One region of the Agrobacterium sp. 22-3639C2 genome, then DNA from elsewhere that is predicted to be linked to it. Evidence: predicted binding sites of a transcription regulator. Region 1 holds the regulator's gene; the other holds the start of a gene.

What was found. The regulator PhoB, encoded in region 1, activates phosphate uptake and scavenging genes when phosphate is short. The targets are predictions, from matches to a motif close to TGTCATNNANCTGTCAT.
Region 2: the regulator PhoB is predicted to act here: its motif matches at 2,101-2,117, upstream of ACQZ6D_RS00720 (DapH/DapD/GlmU-related protein).

Annotation. Positions count from the first base shown of each region.
Region 1 covers NZ_JBNWDB010000003.1:532,041-535,219, reverse strand. Annotated here, with positions in the region: gene phoU (phosphate signaling complex protein PhoU) at 1-521, shown strand, start outside; gene phoB (phosphate regulon transcriptional regulator PhoB) at 553-1,236, shown strand; gene ACQZ6D_RS15595 (GcrA family cell cycle regulator) at 1,536-2,069, opposite strand; gene ACQZ6D_RS15590 (aspartate aminotransferase family protein) at 2,500-3,179, shown strand, end outside.
Region 2 covers NZ_JBNWDB010000001.1:144,877-148,055, reverse strand. Annotated here, with positions in the region: gene ACQZ6D_RS00735 (esterase-like activity of phytase family protein) at 1-969, shown strand, start outside; gene ACQZ6D_RS00730 (YunG family protein) at 1,129-1,476, shown strand; gene ACQZ6D_RS00725 (hypothetical protein) at 1,653-1,967, shown strand; gene ACQZ6D_RS00720 (DapH/DapD/GlmU-related protein) at 2,155-2,787, shown strand; gene ppx (exopolyphosphatase) at 2,835-3,179, opposite strand, start outside.

The DNA of each region.
Region 1 (3,179 bases):
GCGACAAGGCGATCGTAACCATCGCCAAGCGTCAGCCGATGGCGGCAGACCTTCGCGAGATCATCGGCACCCTGCGTATCGCCGCCGATCTCGAACGCGTCGGCGATCTTGGCAAGAACACGGCCAAGCGCGTTATCGCTGTCGCCGGCACCGGCGTTCCGCGCAAGCTCGCCCGCGGCATCGAGCATCTGTCCGACCTGGCGCTGGTGCAGCTCAAGGAAGTCCTCGACGTCTATTCCACGCGTTCCGCCGAAAAGGCCAATGCGATCCGTGAACGCGACGAGGAAATCGATGCCATGTACACGTCGCTCTTCCGGGAGCTTCTGACCTACATGATGGAAGACCCGCGCAACATCACCACCTGCACGCATCTTCTGTTCTGCGCCAAGAACATCGAGCGTATCGGCGATCATGCGACGAATATCGCAGAGACGATCTATTACATGACCACTGGCAGCCAGCCGGAGGGCGAGCGTCCGAAGGACGACAGTTCCAACACGCTTGGTTCGGTGACCGAGTAACAGACAAGCAGAAGCTTGCGGAGTTCAGCATATGGTGCCCAAGATTGCAGTTGTGGAAGACGAGGAAGCGCTGAGCGTCCTGCTTCGTTACAATCTCGAGGCTGAGGGATACGACGTCGACACGATACCCCGTGGCGATGAGGCGGAAATCAGGCTGCAGGAGCGCATTCCGGATCTTCTCATCCTGGACTGGATGTTGCCCGGTGTCTCCGGTATCGAACTGTGCCGGCGCTTGAGAATGCGGCCGGAAACAGAACGCCTGCCCATCATCATGCTGACGGCGCGTGGCGAAGAGAGCGAACGGGTTCGCGGTCTCGCTACGGGCGCTGACGATTATGTCGTCAAGCCGTTCTCGACGCCGGAACTCATGGCCCGGGTCAAGGCCATGTTGCGCCGGGCCCGTCCGGAGGTTCTGTCGTCGGTGCTCAAATGCGGCGATATCGAACTGGACCGCGAGACCCATCGCGTTCACCGCAAAAGCCGCGAAGTGCGTCTCGGCCCGACGGAATTCCGCTTGCTGGAATTCCTGATGACGTCGCCGGGTCGGGTGTTTTCCCGCTCGCAATTGCTGGATGGCGTCTGGGGTCATGATATCTATGTCGACGAGCGTACTGTCGATGTGCATGTCGGACGTCTGCGCAAGGCCCTGAACTTCTCGCACATGCAGGATGTCATCCGCACGGTGCGTGGTGCGGGATATTCGATGGAAGCCTGAGCGAAGCGGAACCAGATAGTTTCGCTGGCGAAGTAGTGCACAAAAAAATCAGGAAGCCCGAAATCTGAAACGATTTCGGGCTTTTTCTATATGAGTATCCGCCAAACTCGATGCCATTATCCGTTTTGACCGGAGAAGATCGGCTGCGCGTTGAAATCCGGATTGAGGGGTCACGCCCAATAGTAAGGGGAAAGGGTGCGGCCTGCCATCAAGCCGCCCAGAAAGCCGCTTTATTTTTGTCATAAAAAAACGGGCCCGAAGGCCCGTAATTTTTGAGTGCTGAATGCGTGCCGCAACACTCAAGCCTTGCGGCGCTCGCTCACCGGCTGGTAGGCGAGTTTCGCATGGAACTTGCAATAGGGCGAAGATTCCAGCGCTTCACAACCGCAGAAATGGAAGTCGTCCTTCAGCGGATCGCCAACCGGCCATTTGCAGGTGCGCTCGGTCAGTTCCGTCAGCGTCAGGCGACGGGAAATCGGCGTGACAACGTTCTTGGAAGGAACGTAATCGAGAACCTGCGCGGTCTCGATATCGATCTCCTCGTGCAGCGCCGTTGCCGCGTTCGAACGGGTGAGGATGCGTGCCGGTGCCGCGTTGACGCGACCTGCGAAAGTCGTCGCACGCGGGGCAGGGGCAGCGGTGCGCTTCGGCGCGGAGCGTGCCGAAGTCACTGGACCGCCAGCCTTGACGCGTCCCGGCAGATTGAGACGATGGACCTTGCCGATCACGGCATTACGGCTGACGCCGCCCAGCTGCGCTGCAATCTGGCTGGCGCTAAGGCCCTCGGACCACAATTTCTTGAGCTTTTCGACTCGTTCGTCTGTCCAGTTCATGCCGCTTCTCCGCTTGTCGCGTGTATTTTCGGCAGAATCCCTCTCCGTCTCGCGCGCATGCCGCAAGCGTGGTTTCCGCCTGATTTTCGGTGACTAGTTCCGCCGCAATGCAGTCTAGTAATTAGCGATTAACCTAGTGCCAGCCCGACTCCGTGGCAAGAGTCGCGGGAATCATCTGGAATCGATTTTCCGGTTTTCCCCAACTTGCTGGCGTATTGAGTCTGAAAGGCAACACCTTGGGGCTGGCCCGCCGCCGCATACTAGTGCTTGAGAAGCCCGGGAAACGCTGACTTTTGTTGACATCGGCAAACGAAGTGACAATAGTGCCCCTGCCGCCGCAAGGCGGCATTTTGATTTTCAGGCGAGGGATAACCCCGCAAGCCTATTGACAACAGTTTGACAGCGCATCTGCGCAAGGAGTGATACAGCCATGGCCGAAGCCGGCGCGCCATTGTTTGATACGTTCTCAAGAGCCCCCCTGCGCTTCGAGCGCGGTGAGGGTGTATGGCTGTTCACGGAAAGCGGCGAGCGATATCTGGATTTTGCGGCCGGTGTTGCTGTCAACTCGCTGGGCCACGCCCATCCTCACCTCGTTGATGCGATCAAGACGCAGGCCGAGAAGGTCTGGCACGTCTCGAACCTTTATGAAGTACCGGGACAGGAAAAACTCGCCAGGCGCCTGACGGAAGCGACTTTCGCGGACAAGGTATTCTTCACAAATTCAGGCGCGGAAGCCCTGGAATGCGCCATCAAGACCGCCCGCCGTTATCACTATACCAAGGGCCATCCGGAGAAGTTCCGCATCGTGTCCTTCGAAGGCGCTTTCCATGGCCGTACACTGGCGACGATCGCCGCGGGTGGCCAGCAGAAATACCTCGAAGGTTTCGGTCCCAAGGTCGAAGGTTTCGATCAGGTTCCGTTCGGTGATGTCGATGCCCTCAAGGCCGTCATCACGGCTGAGACTGCAGCACTTCTGATCGAGCCCATCCAGGGCGAGGGCGGCATTCGCTCGCCCAGCAAGGAATTCCTGCAAATCCTGCGCGGATTGTGCGACGAGCACGGTCTGCTGCTGATTTTCGATGAGGTCCAGACGGGTGTCGGCCGCACAGG
Region 2 (3,179 bases), on a different contig from region 1:
TTCGACTGGGATGCCGGCAAGGTCAACGCGCTGGAGACGGTGTTCCTTTCCGACCCGGACAAGAAAGCTCCCTTCCCCATCGTCATGGAAGGTTCGACCAAACGTTACCTGACGGGCGCCGACTTCGATGTCGAATCCATTCAGCCCGTTGCCGACGGCTTCTGGGTGGGCGAAGAGTTCGGTCCCTACATCCTGAAATTCACCCGCGACGGCAAGCTGACCGACGTCATCGCCACCAAGGCCGGCGATATCGAGGTGAAGTCCCCGGATCATCCGACCCTGGCACTGCCCGGCAACCCCACGCAGAAAATGCCCGCCTTCAACCTGAAACGATCAGGTGGTTATGAAGGCATGGCGCTCTCCAAGGACGGCTCGAAGCTTTACGGCCTTCTCGAAGGCCCGCTCTACACCGCCGAAGGTCAGGTCGAAAAGACCGAAGACGGCTCAACCGCCCTTCGCATCATCGAGCTCGATACCGCCAAGAAGGAATGGACAGGCCGCACCTGGCTCTACCCGCTGGCGCAAGGTGGCGAAGCCATCGGCGATTTCAACATGCTGGACGAGAGCACCGCGCTGGTCATCGAGCGTGACAATGGCGCCGGCACCGCCGACAAGGCCTGCGCCGACCCGAAGAAGCCGGACGTAAACTGCTTTGCCGTACCTTCCAAGGTCAAGCGCATCTACAAGATCGAATTCAACGACGCCAATGCCGGCAAGGCGGCGCGCAAGATCGGCTATATCGATCTGCTGAAGATCTCCGATCCTGATAACAGGAAGCGTCAGGGCGGCGGCAACGGTTTCTACGACATGCCGTTCGTGACCATCGAGAATGTCGACCGTGTCGACGCCACCCATATTATCGTCGGCAACGACAACAACCTGCCCTTCTCGGCCGGTCGTGCGCTGGACAAGGCCGACGACAACGAGTTCGTCCTGCTGGAAGTCAAGGACCTTCTCGACGCGAAGTGAGGAAAAGGGTGCCGGAATTCGTTCCGGCACCGTCAGCGCATCGGCGCAATCTCAACTGAACGGAGCGTTCCTGCGGCCTGAAAAAGGAAGCGAGGCGCTCCGTTACTGTACCGACCCAACCTGACCCGGAACCCGGTTCCGAAACAGGAAAGACCCGTCATGCAGGACAATGCCGAACGACTGTATTACGCCCTGAGGAAAAGCTGGTCGCTCGAAACCAGCAGCCTGTGGTCGAGAGAAAACCCAGCCAGGGGGCAAGGCGGCGTTACAGCTCTTGTGGTGCAGGATATTTTCGGTGGCGACCTCGCCAAAACCGTCGTTAGCGGCGCCGACCATTTCTACAATATCGTCAACGGCACCCGCTGGGATTTCACCTTCACCCAGTTCGATATTCCGGTCGGTTACGAGGACAGGCCCGCCACCCGCACGGAGGCGATGGCAAGGGCCACGCCCCTGCAATATGCCTATCTCAGCGCCTGTATCAGGAAGGCGCTGGGGCACGGTTGAATAATAACGGCTTGTAGCGAGGCGACCGGTTTGTCTCGGCGACAAACCGATTTCGGTCTGTCGTGTTTTTCGTTTGCGGTTTCAAATCCACAACTTCAGCTTCTCCTCCCAAAGCAGACACAATCCATGGCATAGTACCGCAGGTAAACGAGGCGTGCCGAGAGGAGAGTTGTGCGATGAGTGAGAGCTGCCCGGTCCTGACGCCCGCCGAACGGCAGGTTCAGGATATATTGCAACGGACAGAATCGGCGATGGTGTCCACTATTTTCGCAGCGCTTGAGCGTGCAAGCAAACAGGCTGCTGACGAACTCCAGTCAATCGGGTCTGAAATACAGCCACCGCCTCGTGACTATTTTGCCGCTGTCGCACACCAGCAGCTTTTCCTGCTGCTATGCGGAGCCGACCTGGAAACATTCGAGGGCGGAGATCCCGAAGTCGCGCGTCACATCATTCAGAATGCCCAAAACATATCCGATCATTACTGGAAGTAAAAAAGCTGCGACCGCGGATGGTTCCGGCGGCTGACGGCGCTGTGTGAAGCCTGATTTCGTTTCACGCAAAGCGCGTACACGATCTGCATTTCAAAAGGATATCTGGCCTAATCGGCTTGCCTTCGCAATTTCACGTCATACGCCGTTCATAGTCCCCGGTTACGCAGGCCGAAATCCGGAGACAGGCATGCACTCAACCGCACAACTCAATCGCCCCAAGCTCGCAGAGACAGTTATCCATTCGACGGCAAGCATAAGGGACTCGAACATAGGTAGCTGCTGCGAAATTTTGGCCGATACCTCTCTGCACAACGTCGAACTCGGGAATTACTCCTACCTCGGACCCCGTTGTATTGTCGGTGATGCGACAATCGGGAAATTCTGCGCTATTGCCGCGGACGTCAGGATTGGCGCACCGAACCATCCAATGGACCGACCGTCCATGCACCGTTTCAGCTACTGCCCGGAATATTACGCTACAGAGGCGGTGCGCGACCACGCTTTTTTCGATCGCCGCAAGGAGGATCGCGCCGTCATCGGTCACGATGTCTGGATCGGTCATGGGGTCATCGTGTTGCCGGGCGTGAAGGTTGGAGACGGCGCCGTGCTCGCAGCAGGCGCGGTCGTCACCAAGGACGTGCCGCCCTACACCATCGTCGGCGGTGTTCCCGCGAAAATCATTCGCGAGCGGTTTTCGCAAACCGTGGCGGGGAAGCTTGCCAAAATCGCCTGGTGGGACTGGCCCTTCGAGACGATCATGGCGCGGCTAGCCGACTTTCAATCAAGCGATATCGACGCCTTTTGTCAGCGCTGGTCCTAGTATAGCCCCACAACTGCCTGCGGTGCCAAATGGCCGGCGTCTGCCCGTTACTCGAACACAAACGCCAACCGCTTGCCCGTCAGCTTCGCCAGTTGCTGCAGGCGTCCGTCCAGACGCTCGCCGGCAAAATCGCAATAGGCGTGTGGTACGACGAATTCCAGATCCAGATCCGGATTGGTGGATTTGCGGAATTTCAGGTGATCGACGACACCGGGCATGGAGGCTGAGAAGAGGTAAACGACGCGCAGCAGGCCGCCCAGCAACTTGCCGAGTTCCAGCAGGCGGTCACCCGCCATGGCGGCAAGCGGCTGTGTGGTACCGTTGTCGTTCAACCCTTCGAAGCGGTAATAATTGGCAAGCGCAATATAGGCGCGGCCCGGATGGGTGATCGC